Regions from separate parts of the Rhizobium sp. 1399 genome, predicted to be linked through region 2. Evidence: predicted binding sites of a transcription regulator. Region 2 holds the regulator's gene; the other holds the start of a gene.
The links. Region 2 encodes PhoB, which activates phosphate uptake and scavenging genes when phosphate is short. Its sites were predicted from a motif close to TGTCATNNANCTGTCAT; they were not measured.

Region 1 (7,567 bases), 360 kb from region 2:
TGAAACCAATGAGGTTTCGTCTTTTTGGTCGTCCCGGAACGAGACGGCTGGAAGGAACTTATTAATCTTCATTTCCTATCCGGAAGGATGTCAGAATTTACCAAGCGTGAGTGAGTAACTGTCGCATGCGTTTTCCTAGAACCAATTTGACGGATGCCGGAGATTTCTCCTCCGGACTTGAGGCTGAACATCCCGTGGAAAATGCACCCGTGGAATATGAAGGCGAAAAGCCGGTGCCGCCACTCTGGCAGAGCAATTTCTCGCTCGCCCCGAACGTCCGCTTCACCCGCACGCCGGAAACGCTGATCAGCAAGCGCCGCGCGCCGGAAGAGCCAGGTCGTGAGGAAATCGTTGTGCCTCCCTCGCAGGCCGTAGCAGCGCCGCAACCCTTAGCAGCACCGCAGATGCGCGCGCCGATCACGGTGAACGTACCCTTCGATATCTATCTGCCCGAAGTGGCCGAACCGATCGCCGCGCCGCCGCCGGAACCTCAGCCGCAGCCCGTTGCCGCAATTCCCGTCGAAACCACGCTACGCGCAGCGACGGAGCTTTCCTCCATTTCGGATTTCGCCTTCTGGGAAGTCATGGCCTTCGAGGAGACGGATGTCGGTCCGTCGCGTACCCCGGTCATCGCATTGCAGCAGGCCGAACCCGAATCGATCACCTCGCGCTTCCGCATCATGGAGTGGCGCCCGGGCCGGCATAATCCGGCGCCGGTGGCACCGCGCGCAACGCTGCCGGTTACACCCGCGCAAGTCCGCCCCGCACGTCCTCCGGCAGTGCGCGTTGCGCAGGCTCCGGTCGCTCCAACACCGGTCGCTCAGGCTCCGATAGCTCAGGCCCCAGTAGTTCAGGCCCCAGTAGTTCAGCCGCCTGTGGTTCAGTCGAACCAGGCACCGGCAGATGTCCGGCCCGCGTCGCGTGTCGAGATCGCCGCATCTGCGCTGTCCCCGGTTCGCCCGGCTCGCATGACCGTCGAGAAGGTCGATGCATCGGGCTACGAATTCCCGCCGCGCGCCCTGTTGCAGGAGCCGCCGGAGCGGCTCGGCGAGATCATGTCGCAGGAAACGCTCGAGCAGAATGCCGGCCTCCTGGAAAGCGTGCTGGAGGATTTCGGCATCAAAGGCGAGATCATCCATGTCCGCCCCGGTCCGGTCGTCACCCTCTATGAATTCGAGCCGGCGCCGGGCGTAAAATCATCCCGCGTCATCGGCCTTGCCGATGATATCGCCCGCTCCATGTCGGCACTCTCTGCCCGTGTTGCTGTCGTCCCCGGCCGCAACGTCATCGGCATCGAACTGCCGAATGCGACGCGCGAAACCGTCTATTTCCGCGAGATGATCGAAAGCGACGATTTCGATAAGAGCGGCTACAAGCTGGCCCTCGGCCTCGGCAAGACCATCGGTGGCGAGCCCGTGATCGCCGAACTCGCCAAGATGCCGCATCTGCTCGTCGCCGGCACCACCGGCTCGGGCAAATCCGTCGCCATCAACACCATGATCCTGTCGCTGCTCTACCGCATGACGCCGGAACAGTGCCGCCTGATCATGGTCGATCCCAAGATGCTGGAACTCTCCGTCTATGACGGCATTCCCCACCTGCTGACGCCTGTCGTCACCGATCCCAAGAAAGCCGTCATGGCGCTGAAATGGGCGGTACGCGAGATGGAGGAGCGCTATCGCAAGATGTCGCGCCTCGGCGTGCGCAATATCGACGGCTACAACGGCCGCGTCTCCCTGGCCCGCGAAAAGGGCGAGACCATCCATATCATGGTCCAGGTTGGCTTCGACCGGCAGACCGGTGCGCCGATCGAGGAGCAACAGGAGCTGGACCTCGCGCCGATGCCCTATATCGTCGTCATCGTCGACGAAATGGCCGACCTGATGATGGTCGCCGGCAAGGAGATCGAAGGGGCGATCCAGCGTCTGGCGCAGATGGCCCGTGCCGCCGGCATCCATCTCATCATGGCAACCCAGCGTCCTTCGGTCGATGTCATCACCGGCACGATCAAGGCGAACTTCCCGACCCGCATTTCCTTCCAGGTCACCTCGAAGATCGACAGCCGCACGATCCTTGGCGAACAAGGCGCCGAACAGCTGCTCGGCCAGGGCGACATGCTGCATATGCAGGGCGGCGGCCGCATCTCCCGTGTCCACGGCCCCTTCGTTTCCGACGCGGAAGTCGAAAAGGTCGTGGCACACCTGAAGACGCAGGGCCGGCCGGAATATCTCGATACGGTCACGGCCGGCGAGGACGAAGAAGGCGAGGATGAAGAGGACGGCGCCGTCTTCGACAAGAGCGCCATGGGCGCCGAGGATGGCGACGAGCTTTACCAGCAGGCCGTCAAGGTCGTCATGCGCGACAAGAAGTGCTCGACCTCCTACATCCAGCGCCGTCTCGGCATCGGCTATAACCGCGCCGCCTCGCTGGTCGAGCGCATGGAGAAGGAAGGGCTGGTCGGCCCGGCAAACCATGTCGGCAAGCGTGAAATTGTCTCGGGGCGTGGCGACGGCGAATAATCGGAGCGCGGCTGGTTATCCCTCCTCAGAGGCCAGCCGCAGCGTCTCGAGCACAAAGTCACGCTTGCCGCCGGTATAATAATCCCAATCGTCATTTGCCTCGCTCATGAGCGTCATCTTGAGGGCGGCATAGGCATTCGCTCGTTCCGTGTGCGAGCGCAGATAGTCGCGAAACGCGATCCGGTCTCGCAAAACGGCATTATCCGTCGAGCAGACGTAGAGTCGCGCGCCGTACGAGCCCTTGCCGCTGGTGAAGGTCCAGGTCTGCTGCTGGTACTTGTCGCCATGGAAGGTGTAGGCGCCGAGCGATTGCACACGTTCGATCGCCTCGGGAAGCGCATCCGCATTCTCAAAGGCGGCGTGCAGGTCGATCTTCGGCTTGGCCGCCAGTCCGGGGACGGATGTGCTGCCGACATGATGAAAGACGGGGGTGAGATCGGCGAGAAACGGCTCAAGCTCGCCGACGATCTGACGGAAGAGAGACGGCCATTCCGGGTCATAGTCGATGACCTGAATGGCCATTCTCATCTCCTCATCTTGTTCAGACGATTTCCTTCAGGAAGCCGTCCAGGAGATCGATCATCTTGCGCTCGGCCTCTTCCAGCGAGTCGCTGTTGTCGAGCTCCACGACATCGTAATCGCCGCGCACCGTCAGCGGGCCGCGGGCGAGGCGGGCCATGATGTCCTCGTGCGTCTCGCGGCCGCGCGCTTCCAGGCGGCTGGCCAGCACTTCCGGGCGGGCCGTCACATTGATGACTTTCAGCCGCGGGAAGGCGGCCTGGAAACGGTGCAGCGCCGAACGCGAACCGTTCGCAACGACAATGTGGCCCTTGGAAAGTGCGACGGAAACCTCCGCCGGAATGGCGTATTTGAGACCATGCGCTTCCCACCAGACGGCAAAGGCACCGGACTGCTCCATCGATGCGAATCCCGCATCCGAAACGGCGAGATGATCCTCCCCGCCGGCATCGCCTTCACGGGTGATGACGCGGCGGGCAAAATGCACGTCCTCCCGGCGATCGAAATGCCGGGCCGCAAGGTTCATCAGCGTGTCCTTGCCAGCCCCGCTCGGACCGACGACGACGACCATGATGCCGCGTTCGGCACCGGCGCCCGGATGGGGTTCGTGTGACATCATCATGCGACACGGCGTCCTTCACGCCAGACGGAACGGGTCACCGGCACGCCGTGCGAGCGGTGGACGCGGACGAGATCGGCACGCAGGCCGGTTTCGATGCGGCCGCGATCGTTGAGGCTGACGGTGCGTGCTGGCGTTGCCGTCACCATTGCAATTGCCTTCGACAAAGTAATGCCCTCAACCTCGTCGGCAAGAATGAAGGGCGCATGCAGCAGGCTGAGTGGCACATAGTCGGACGAAAGCACGTCGAGAACGCCGAGCTGCGCCAGATCACGCGCGGCGATATTGCCGGAGTGCGATTTGCCGCGCACGATGTTCGGCGCGCCCATGAGCACGCTCATGCCGTTTTCATGCGACAGCCGGGCTGCGTCGATGCTGGTCGGGAATTCGGCCAGGCGCACGCCGTTTTCAATCGCCTCATCGACATGGGCAGATGTGGCATCGTCATGGCTTGCGACGGTGATTCCGCGTTCGGCGCAGACCTTGGAGATCGCGTCACGATTTGGCGTCGAATTGCGATCGGACTCGGCGATGCGTCTGGCGCAGAAGCGGGCGAACTCCTCATCGGAAAGACCGCGCTTCTTCTGATAGTAAAAGACGTACTGGTCCATTGTCTGGAACTGGCGCTGGCCGGGCGCATGATCCATCAGCGAGACGAGACGAACATAAGGGTCGTTTTCGAAATCGGCGAAGTGCTGCAGCACGTTGTCGGCCGAAACCTCGCAGCGCAGATGGACGAGATGCTCGGCGCGCAGGCGCCCTTCCTTTTCGGCGGACTGGATGGCGTCGGCCATCTCGCGCATTTCGCCGTGCTCGAAGCCACCGTCTTCATCAGCACCCATGCGCAGGCAGTCGAAGACCGTGGTGATGCCCGAGGTGACGATCTGCGCGTCATGGGCCTGTATCGCCGCCGTCTTGTTCCAGCGGATGCCCGGACGCGGCGAATAGTGGCCTTCCAGATGGTCTGTGTGCAGCTCGACGAGGCCAGGAATGACGTAGTCGCCCTCAAAGTCTTCGCCGGCTACCGAACTGCCTCCCGAGATATCGGCGATCTTGCCGTCACGGATGAGAATGGAGCCCGAAAGAATATCGTCCTCGAGAACGATACGGGCGTTTGAGAGAACGGTTTCTTTGCTCATGTCAGAAAATCTTTCAGCTTTTGGCGCCAGCAAGAGGCAGCCATGTGTGGACTTTGAAAGGCGCGCCGCGCGCCTCCTCGCTAAAGACGGCAAGGCCGGAAATGCGAAGCGGCCTGCCGGTAAAAGCTGCGAAACGCTCCGTCAGGATCGCCTTCATCACTTCCGCGCGCTCTTCCGGCACCTGCCCGGTCAGCGTCATGTGGAAGCCGAAGTCATCCATGACATATGGATAGCCCCAGCGCATGAGATTATTGCGCTGGCTCTCAGAGAGCCTTTCCGGTTTGCGCCTGATAATATCGGCCTCGGAGAGTGCCGCCCGGAATGGTTCGAAAGACTTTACCACCTTTGCCGCGAAATCCTGAAGCGGTTGGTGCAGCGAACCCGGCACAAGCGCGAAGAAGCGACCAAGCTGGCCGAGCACCAGCTCCGGGATTTCAAAGGCGGGCGTGTTGGCGGCGAAATCTTCGACGACCGCCATCAGGTCCTTTTCGGTCACGGAGGAGGCAAGCTCGAAGGGCGCCTTGATCGTCGCATGGAAGCCATAGCGGCGCGGATCGGCCGTCAGTTCGAATTGTTCATGAGCCGGCAGCGTCTCGTACTCGGGCGCAGGATAGGTCTCGTCGGTAAAGGCATTGCGGCCGAGCCAGACGGAGGCTGCATCCGTCAGGGGATCATCCTTGGACGGTGAAAAATAGAGAGCGTAGCGCAAGGCTTTTATCCTGGAGATCGTCCGAACGGGGAGGGCAATGTGCAGTGATTTGGCGGCAAACCGCAAGCACGCTCCGGCTAAAAGATTTCCATGACAGAATGATGATGACGGCAGGGCCGTCATCATCTTTTACTTGGGCTCAGTGACCGGCCTGGGTGCCCATCAGGCGATGGCGCAGCGCGTTCGATGCGGCGTCGAACAGGAAGACGACGATCAGGATCAGGATCACCATGTAGGCGACGTTTTCCCAGTTGGAATTGGTGCGCATGGCCTCCCAGAGCTTCAGACCGATACCGCCGGCGCCAACGGCGCCAATGATCGTCGCGCCGCGCACGTTTGATTCCCACTGGTAGAGCGTCTGGCTGACGATAACAGGAACGATCTGCGGCATGATGCCGTACCGATGAACGAGCACGGTCGAGGCGCCTGTCGATTTCACGCCTTCACGCGGCTTGTTGTCGATGTTCTCAAGGCCTTCCGAATAGAGCTTTCCGAGCGTGCCGGTCTCCGTGAGGAAGATGGCGCCGGAACCGGCAAGCGGACCCGGACCGAAGGCGCGCGTCAGGAAGAGGGCCCAGATCAGCATGTCAACCGAGCGCAGGAAATCAAAGGAGCGTTTCAGAGCCTGATTGAGGAACCTGTTCGGCGTGATGTTACGCGCCGCCATGAAGGCGAGCGGGAAGGCCGCGAGCGAGCCGAGCAGCGTGCCGAGGAAGGCCATCACAATGGTCTGGATGAGCTTGGTCCAGACGTCGCCATGCTGCCATTCGCTATTGTTCCAGATACTATCGAAGGCGAGTGACAGGTTCGACTGGTCGGGATGGATGCGGGGGCCGGAAACGATAAGGCTGATGACTTCGCCTGCCGGCTTGTCGAAAAAGGGCGACTGCGTGTCGAAGACAAAGTTCGCCCAGCCGATGAAGCGCTTGCGCACCTTCACGCGATCGACCGAGATGCTGACATCGCCGGCAAAGCCAAGATTGGCGAGCACGTTATCGTCATAGACCGTCATCCAGTTCGGAACCGGACCGACGACCTTCGGCGCGCCACTGGTAACGTCGACCGGCACCGTGACGCCATGGGCTGTGATCACCGTCTGGCTCTTGCTGACGGTCACCGTGCGGCCGCTGCCGCTGATGAGAACCGTGATGCTGCCATCGGCATTGGCCTTCACCCAGTCCGGATGCGGATCGTCGCCAAGCGGCGAAAAGCGCGGGTAACGTGTCTGGATGGTGCCATCATCCTCGAGACGGAATTCCGGCTGCACATCGTAGCTGATCCACTGGCTCATATAGATGCCGAAGCGTTCCCAATGGGCTTCGGCGATGACTTTCGGCAGGTCGAAGAACCAGACGGCGTAGCTGCCGTAGAGGATCGTCGCGAGAACGATCAGCAGGCCACCGAAACGCTGGCGAAAGGACCGGTGGAAATATTCCGGGTAGCGCGTTTCGATCTCATGCATGCGGTTTGCGTCGATTACCGTCATGGCGGCCTCAATGTTGCAGGAGGAAGGCGTGTTCGCCGACGAGCCGGCGGCGCAGCCAGGCGGAGAACTGGTCGACCGCGACAATCGTCACGAAGAGCAGCAGCACGAGCGCCACGGTCTTCGCGCCGAAACCGCGGGAAATGGAAAGCTTGAGTTCTTCACCGATACCGCCGCCGCCGACGGCGCCGATGATGGTCGATGCGCGCACGTTGATCTCGAGACGCAGCAGCGCATAGGACGCATAGTTCGGCATGACCTGCGGCAGAGCGGCGAAACGCACGCGCTCCAGCCAGTTCGCGCCGACGGCCCGCATGCCTTCGTCCGGTTTCATGTCGATGTTTTCGGCGACTTCATAGAAGAGCTTGCCGAGTGCGCCGATCGTATGGAGCGTGATCGCGATGATGGCCGCCACCGGTCCGATCGAGAGGATCGCCGAAAACAGGCCGGCGATGACGATTTCCGGGAAGGCGCGCAGGAATTCCATGATGCGCTTGGTGAGAATGCGCAAAGGCCAGTTCTTCGTCAGATTGCGGGCCGCAAAGAAGCTGAGCGGAACGGCGAAGACGAATGCGATGA
Region 2 (7,567 bases):
AGGCGTTTCTTGCTTCGGAGACTTCCGAGGCAACGGTGAGGGATTCTGCCATCACCAACGCGAAAGGTGGAGACAGGGCAATGAACTGGACAGACGAGCGTGTCGAGAAGCTCAAGAAGCTTTGGTCGGAAGGGCTGAGCGCCAGCCAGATCGCTGCGCAGCTTGGCGGAGTGAGTAGAAACGCTGTTATCGGCAAAGTTCACCGGCTCAGTCTTCCCGGCCGCGCCAAGGCCGGCGGCACGGCGACCGCTGCGCGCGCACCGAAGCGCAATACGTCGGCTCCGCGCGCCCCGAACTATGCGTCTCGCATCACCACCCGCACCGTTACCCGCCAGCAGGGCGCAACGATGCTGAAGGAAGAGATCGAGATCGAAACGGTCGAGGAAATGGAATATGTGCCGGCCAAAAACGTGGTCGTGCCGATTTCGCGTCGTCTCGGCCTGACGGAACTGACGGAGCGCACCTGCAAGTGGCCGGTCGGCGATCCTCTGAAGGACGACTTCTACTTCTGCGGCTGCGACTCCCCGGATTCCTCGCCCTATTGCAACTATCACCAGCGCCTCGCCTACCAGCCGGTCAGCGAACGCCGAAAGGCTGTCCGGGTCGCCTGACCAGCGCCTTCTCAACAGATGCAGCATCCGCCGCCCCTCTTCGCTGACGCGCAGAGGGGCGTATTTTTTAGTCGGCACAGGAGGGCTGGAAAACGGCTCCTGACCACGATCTGCCGGGGGCCGATCTCTGCCTGCCGTTCACCATGCCTGACGATGCGAACTTGGCCCAACGCCGCCGATGCGTTTCAGCCCTAGACCGGTATGGAACGGTGGTGATGGCGCTGTAACGCGATTTTCTGATACAGATGCGGTATTCTCGTGGAGTAGCACGGCGCAAACAGTCGGTCAGGGGTGCCAATGGAGATCGATCCAAAGCGGATGGCAATGGGGTTCGTCGGGACGGGCACGATTACCGAGGCCGTCGTCACCGGATTGGGCAAGACAGCGTTTCGCGACACACCGGTAGTGCTGTCACCGCGCAGCGCAAGCGTCGCCGCCCGCCTTGCGGCGGCAAACCGGAATGTGTCGATCGCTTTGGGGAACCAGGATGTTCTCGACCGATCCGATCTCGTATTTGTGGCAGTGAGGCCGCAAATTGCCGAGGAGGTCATCCGCTCGCTCCGATTTCGGCCGGGCCACCATGTCATCAGCTTCGTCGCGGCCACGCCAATGGATCAACTGCTGGCGTGGATCGATCAGCCAGTTCGCCTGAGCCTGGCAATTCCACTTCCGTTCATCGCAGATCTTCAGGGCGCGACTGCGATCTACCCGCCCGACGAGGTTTCCCACGCCCTCTTTTCGGCGCTCGGAACGGCGATCCAGGTTGAAAACAGACCTGAGTTCGAACTTCTCGCGGTGGCGAGCTGCCTGATGGCCACCTATTTCGGCATCCTGGACGCGACGTCGACCTGGCTGCAGAGCCAAGGGCTTTCGAGAACGGCTGGCGACGCCTACCTCCGTCAATTGTTTTCCGGCCTCGCCCATGCTGCCCGTTCAAAACCTGTCGCGAGTTTTGATGAACTCATCGGCGAGCATTCGACCAAGGGCGGATTGAATGAACAGGTGCTCGAAAACTTTCGCGAGTTCGGCGGCACTGCGGCTCTGCAAAAGGCTCTTGATCGAGTTCTCGCACGCATTCGTCTGTAGAAAGCAGATTCTCTCGAGGTTCGCTTTCGGCGCCTGGTGTCGGCTTTCATAAGAAGCTAGGGGTGCCAGATAGACAAACGGGCCGCCCGGCAAAACCGAGCGACCCGTTCGTGACCTCCGATCACTCGGATCAGGCTTCCATGGAATATCCCGCGCCGCGGACGGTGCGGATGACATCCTGCATGTTGGAGAAGTTCAGCGCCTTACGCAGGCGTCCGACATGGACGTCGACGGTACGTTCGTCCACGTAGATATCGTGGCCCCAGACGCCATCCAGAAGCTGCGAGCGGGAGAAGACCCTGCCCGGCGACGACATCAGGAATTCGAGCAGGCGGAATTCGGTCGGGCCGAGACGGACTTCGCGGCTCTTGCGATGAACGCGATGGGTTTCGCGATCGAGCTCGATATCACCACACTTCAGAACGGTGGAGAGAACCTCCGGACGGGCGCGTCGCAGCATCGCCTTGACGCGGGCAACAAGTTCCGGCGTGGAGAAGGGCTTGACGACATAGTCGTCCGCGCCGGTCGAGAGACCGCGAACGCGTTCGCTCTCTTCGCCGCGTGCCGTCAGCATGATGATCGGCAGGCGCTCGGTCTCCGGCCGCATGCGCAGCCGGCGGCAGAGCTCGATGCCGGAAACGCCCGGCAGCATCCAGTCAAGGATGAGCAGGTCCGGCGTGCGCTCCTGAAGCCGGATTTCGGCCTCGTCGCCACGGAGGATCGTATCCACCTCGAAACCTTCAGCCTCGAGGTTGTAGCGGAGAAGCACACTCAGCGCCTCTTCATCTTCAACAACTGCAACTCTTGGGATCATGCGTGTCAGTCTCCTAATGCATGATCCTTAAACCGGGGGTGATTTAAGCAACGGACCATGCAGAAACTTGGAATTGGCTGCGACCTTTGCGCGCCCCAGCGCAGGGCGCGCACGCAATTGGCAGGTCCGGATTACTCCGTCACCGCACCGACGGTATTGGAGCTGTCGTCCTTCGGACGCTCACCCTCCGGCTGGGCGCCGGTTGCCATGTAATAGATCGTCTCGGCGATGTTGGTCGCATGGTCGCCGATGCGCTCGATGTTCTTGGCGCAGAAGAGAAGATGCGTGCAGCTCGTGATGTTGCGCGGATCTTCCATCATGTAGGTGAGGAGTTCGCGGAACAGCGAGGTGTACATCGCGTCGATCTCATCGTCGCGCTCGCGGATGGACTTGGCCTTGTCCGCAGAACGCGTCGTATAGACGTCGAGCACTTCCTTGAGCTGGACGAGCGCCAGTTCGGAGAGATGCTCGAGACCGCGGGCGAGCTTGCGCGGAACGCCGGTGCTTTGGACGGCGATGACGCGCTTTGCGGTGTTCTTGCCGAGGTCGCCGACACGCTCGAGGTCGGCGGCGATGCGGATCGAACCCATGATCTCGCGAAGGTCGGAGGCCATCGGCTGGCGACGGGCGATCGTGACGATCGCCTTGTCGTTGATTTCGCGTTCCGCGTGATCAAGGATCACGTCGTCGGAAATGACCTTCTGGGCGAGCGCAGTGTCGCCGTTGACCAGCGCACGGACGGCCTCGCCGACCATCTGTTCGGCAAGACCACCCATCTCGGAAATGCGCCGGGACAGGAATTTCAGATCGTCATCGTAAGCGGAAAAAATATGTGTCGATGCCATGGGGCTTTGTCCTCGAAAATCGGGAAGGCTTCACATCGCCAAAATCAGCCGAACCGGCCCATGATATAGTCCTGGGTGCGCGGATCGTCGGGATTGGTGAACATCTTGTCGGTGTCATTTTCCTCGACCAGGTTGCCGAGGTGGAACATTGCGGTACGCTGTGATACGCGCGCGGCCTGCTGCATGGAATGCGTCACGATGACGATGGTGTAGTTTTCGCGCAGCTCATGGATCAGCTCTTCGACCTTTGCAGTCGCGATCGGGTCGAGTGCCGAGCAGGGCTCGTCCATCAGGATGACTTCCGGGCTGACGGCAACGGCGCGTGCGATGCACAGACGCTGCTGCTGACCACCGGACAGGCCGGTGCCGGATTCATGCACGCGATCCTTGACCTCGTTCCAGAGGCCGGCGCGCTGCAGGCTCGTCTCGACGATCTGGTCCAGGTCGGCCTTGGACTTGGCAAGGCCATGGATGCGCGGTCCGTAAGAAACGTTTTCATAGATCGTTTTCGGGAACGGATTCGGCTTCTGGAACACCATGCCGACGCGGGCACGAAGTTCGACGACGTCGATGTCGGGATCGTAGATATCGTCGCTGTCGAGCGTGATCTTGCCGGTGACGCGGCAGCCATCGATCGTGTCGTTCATGCGGTTCAACGACCGCAGGAAGGTGGACTTGCCGCAGCCCGACGGGCCGATCAGGGCGGTCACGGTGTTTTCGCGGACGTTCAGATTGACATCGAAAAGCGCGCGCTTCTCGCCGTAATAAACGGAGACATCCTGACCGATCATCTTATACGGGACGTTGCTCATTTTCTGGTCCAGCGCCTTCTCGACTGCGGCTTCCGTCAACATGTTCATGATCTTTACTCCGTTTACCAGCGGCGCTCAAAGCGACGACGCAAGAGGATAGCTCCGATGTTCATGACGATCAGGAACAGGAGCAGGACGATGATGGCACCCGAGGTTCTTTCCACGAATGCGCGCTCGGCTTCGTTGGCCCACATGTAGACCTGGACCGGAAGTGCCGTGGAGGGATCGAGCGGAGTGGCCGGCGCCTGGGCGACGAAGGCGACCATGCCGATGAGCAGCAGCGGCGCGGTTTCGCCGAGTGCGTGGGCAAGGCCGATGATCGTGCCGGTCAGGATGCCGGGCATTGCAAGCGGCAGCACATGGTGGAACACCATCTGCATCTTCGAGGCGCCGAGGCCAAGGGCAGCCGCGCGGATCGACGGCGGCACGGCGCGCAGGGCCGCGCGTGTGGCGATGATGATCGTCGGCAGCGTCATGAGGGTCAGCACCAGGCCGCCGACCAGCGATGCCGAACGCGGCAGGCCGGCGAAGTTGATGAAGACCGACAGGCCGAGCAGACCGTAGACGATCGACGGAACGGCGGCGAGGTTGTTGATATTGACCTCGATCAGGTCCGTCAGCTTGTTCTTCGGCGCGAATTCCTCAAGGTAAATCGAGGCGGCGACGCCGATCGGCAGTGAAAGCACGAGAACGATCAGCATCAGGTAAAGCGAGCCGATGAGGGCGACGCCGAGACCTGCGGCTTCCGGACGGCTGGAATTGCCGTTGACGAAGAGGCCGGTGTTGAACGTCTTGTGGAGAGCACCGCTCGCCTTCAGCTCATTCATCCAGGCAACCTGCTTGTCGTTGACCTTGCGGTTCTTCTCATCGACCGAAAGATTGATCTGGCCTTTGTTGGCGCTGTCGATATTGGCATCTGCAAGCACTGTAACATTGACGGTCTTGCCAATGATCGACGGGTCGGCAACGACCATGTCGCGCAGCTGAATGGGCGCACCCTTGGACAGCATGCTGGACGCATCGCGCACGTCAGGACGGCTTGCGGCATTGATGCCGAGCTGCTTGACGATCGCGTCGCGCAGCAGAACCGGATAGTTGGCAGCGACCAGCACCGAAGGGTCGGTCGCACGCTTGTTGTCCGGGTCGATCGTCTTCTCGGAGAATTCGATCGGCAGGGTGATCGACGTCTGCAGGAAGGCCGTATAGCCGTTGCTGATGACCGTCCAAAGCAGAATGAAGAGGAAGACGAGGCCGAATGCTATGGCTGCGATGCCATAGGCCTGGAACCGGCGCTCGGCAGCGTAGCGACGCTTGATGCCGATATCGCGACGCGCGGGCGCCTTGGAAACGGTGACGCCGGCGACGGGGGAAACAATATTCGTCATTCGTACTGCTCCCGATATTTGCGCACGATGTAGAGCGCGTAGATGTTGAGGCAAAGCGTGATGCAGAACAGCGTGATGCCAAGTGCGAAGGCAACCAGCGTCTGCGGCGAGGTGAACTCAAGGTCGCCGGTCAGCTGGTTGACGATCTTGACGGTCACTGTCGTCATCGGCTCAAAGGGATTGATCTGGATACGGGCGGCGACACCGGCGGCCAGAACCACGATCATGGTTTCGCCGATGGCGCGCGAAGCGGTCATCAGCAGCGCGCCGACGATACCGGGAAGGGCTGCGGGCAAGACCACCTTTTTGATGGTTTCGGAGCGTGTAGCGCCGAGACCGAGCGAGCCGTCACGCAGTGCCCGCGGAACTGCGGTGATGATATCGTCCGACAGCGAGGAAACGTAAGGGATCAGCATGATGCCCATGACGATGCCTGCGGTGATGACGCTCTGTGCCTGGATGAAGTTCGTATAGCTGCCGCTCAAAAGACCGCTGATCTGCGCCGAGAAATCACGCAGGAACGGCCCGACGGTGACGAGTGCAAAGAAGCCATAGACGATCGTCGGAATGCCGGCGAGCACTTCGAGAAGCGGCTTGGCGATCGAGCGCACTCTCGAAGAAGCATACTCGGCCATGTAGATGGCGGCAAAGAGGCCGACCGGGACGGCGACCAGCATGGCGACCAGGCCGATATAGAGCGTGCCGAGCAGGAGTGGGATGAGCCCGAACTGGCCGAAGGAGGAGCTGCCCGCACCGGCAAAACGCGGATCCCAGACCGTTCCGAAGAAGAAGTCGACGAAGGGAACGGCTGCGAAGAAGCGGCTCGCTTCTGTCAGCATCGAGAGCACGATGCCGATCGTCGTCAGAATGGCGATGGAGGATGCAACCAGCAGCGCCCAGAGCATAACGCGCTCGACACGGTTGCGGGCACGGAAGCGCGGAGCAACGGAGCGCAGCGCATAGAAAGCACCTGCGACAGATATGAGCAGCACGATCGCCGTCATGATGACGCGGCTCGTCATGCTCTCCGAGTTCAGGGTCTTTGCGGCAGCGATCATGTAGGGCTGCGGCTCGCCGGCGAGCGGTACGCCCTTCTCGCTGAGCTTTGCCTGCAGACCCGCAGGATTGCTCGACAAGGAGGAAACCTCATCCGAGGTCAGCAGGTTCATGCCGCGGGCAACCGTGGCGACCATGCTGTAGGCGAGGTCCTGCTGGACGGCCGGTTGCGCCTTCACGTCATCAGGAAAGGCGCCGCGAACGGAGGAAGAGATGATGCCCGGGCTGATAGCCAGCCAGGCAAACAGAACGATCAGGGAAGGCAGAACAGCCCAGATCGCGGCATAGGAGCCATAATAGGCCGGCCGCGAATGCAGGGCAGAAGACCTGCCTCCGGAAAGCGCCATCGCGCGGCTGCGCGCAGCCATATAGGCAACGGCGCCGATCACTACCAGGCACAAGAGTATGATGGATGTGCTCATTCGTTACGTCCCCAGGCCCACAGCCCCCAAAGAGCCCGGCAGCTCCAGGAGCGTGCCATCGGCTTCAATATCATGGAGAAGAAGTTCATCCGCCCGGCACCCCAATGGAGCCGGGCGGATAAGGTGATGCCGGCGCGACGCCCCCGAGCGTCGCGCCGGCAAAGTCATTACATGGTCTTGCCAGCCTCTACGGCCTTACGGATCGCTTCGCGTTCTGCATCCGGAGCAGCAACGAGACCGTATTCGACGAGCGGGCTGTCAGGGCCGATCATCTGGTCGGATACGAAGAAGTTGACATATTCCTTCAGGCCCGGAACGGCGCCCAGATGTGCCTTCTTGACATAGAAGAACAGCGGACGGGAAACCGGGTAGGTGCCGTTAGCGATGGTTTCCGTCGACGGAACGATGCCGCTCATGGTCGCAACCTTGAGCTTGTCAGCGTTGTTTTCGTAGAAGGAGAGACCGAATACGCCAACCCCGGTCTTGTTGGCAGCGATGCGTGCCAGAGTTTCCGGATAGTCGCCGTCGATGTCGAC

Region 1: J2X71_RS05535 (DUF1045 domain-containing protein) is a predicted target of PhoB. The motif match lies at 5,596-5,612, and genes of this name have one in related genera.

The regions. Positions count from the first base shown of each region.
Region 1 is NZ_JAVDSU010000001.1:1,063,858-1,071,424, reverse strand. It holds gene J2X71_RS05555 (DNA translocase FtsK) at 126-2,519, shown strand; gene J2X71_RS05550 (GrpB family protein) at 2,535-3,041, opposite strand; gene phnN (phosphonate metabolism protein/1,5-bisphosphokinase (PRPP-forming) PhnN) at 3,061-3,657, opposite strand; gene J2X71_RS05540 (alpha-D-ribose 1-methylphosphonate 5-triphosphate diphosphatase) at 3,657-4,796, opposite strand; gene J2X71_RS05535 (DUF1045 domain-containing protein) at 4,810-5,505, opposite strand; gene phnE (phosphonate ABC transporter, permease protein PhnE) at 5,645-6,991, opposite strand; gene phnE (phosphonate ABC transporter, permease protein PhnE) at 6,999-7,567, opposite strand, start outside.
Region 2 is NZ_JAVDSU010000001.1:701,635-709,201, forward strand. It holds gene J2X71_RS03670 (GcrA family cell cycle regulator) at 81-611, shown strand; gene J2X71_RS03675 (pyrroline-5-carboxylate reductase) at 909-1,697, shown strand; gene phoB (phosphate regulon transcriptional regulator PhoB) at 1,828-2,511, opposite strand; gene phoU (phosphate signaling complex protein PhoU) at 2,643-3,356, opposite strand; gene pstB (phosphate ABC transporter ATP-binding protein PstB) at 3,401-4,216, opposite strand; gene pstA (phosphate ABC transporter permease PstA) at 4,231-5,553, opposite strand; gene pstC (phosphate ABC transporter permease subunit PstC) at 5,550-7,031, opposite strand; gene J2X71_RS03705 (substrate-binding domain-containing protein) at 7,199-7,567, opposite strand, start outside.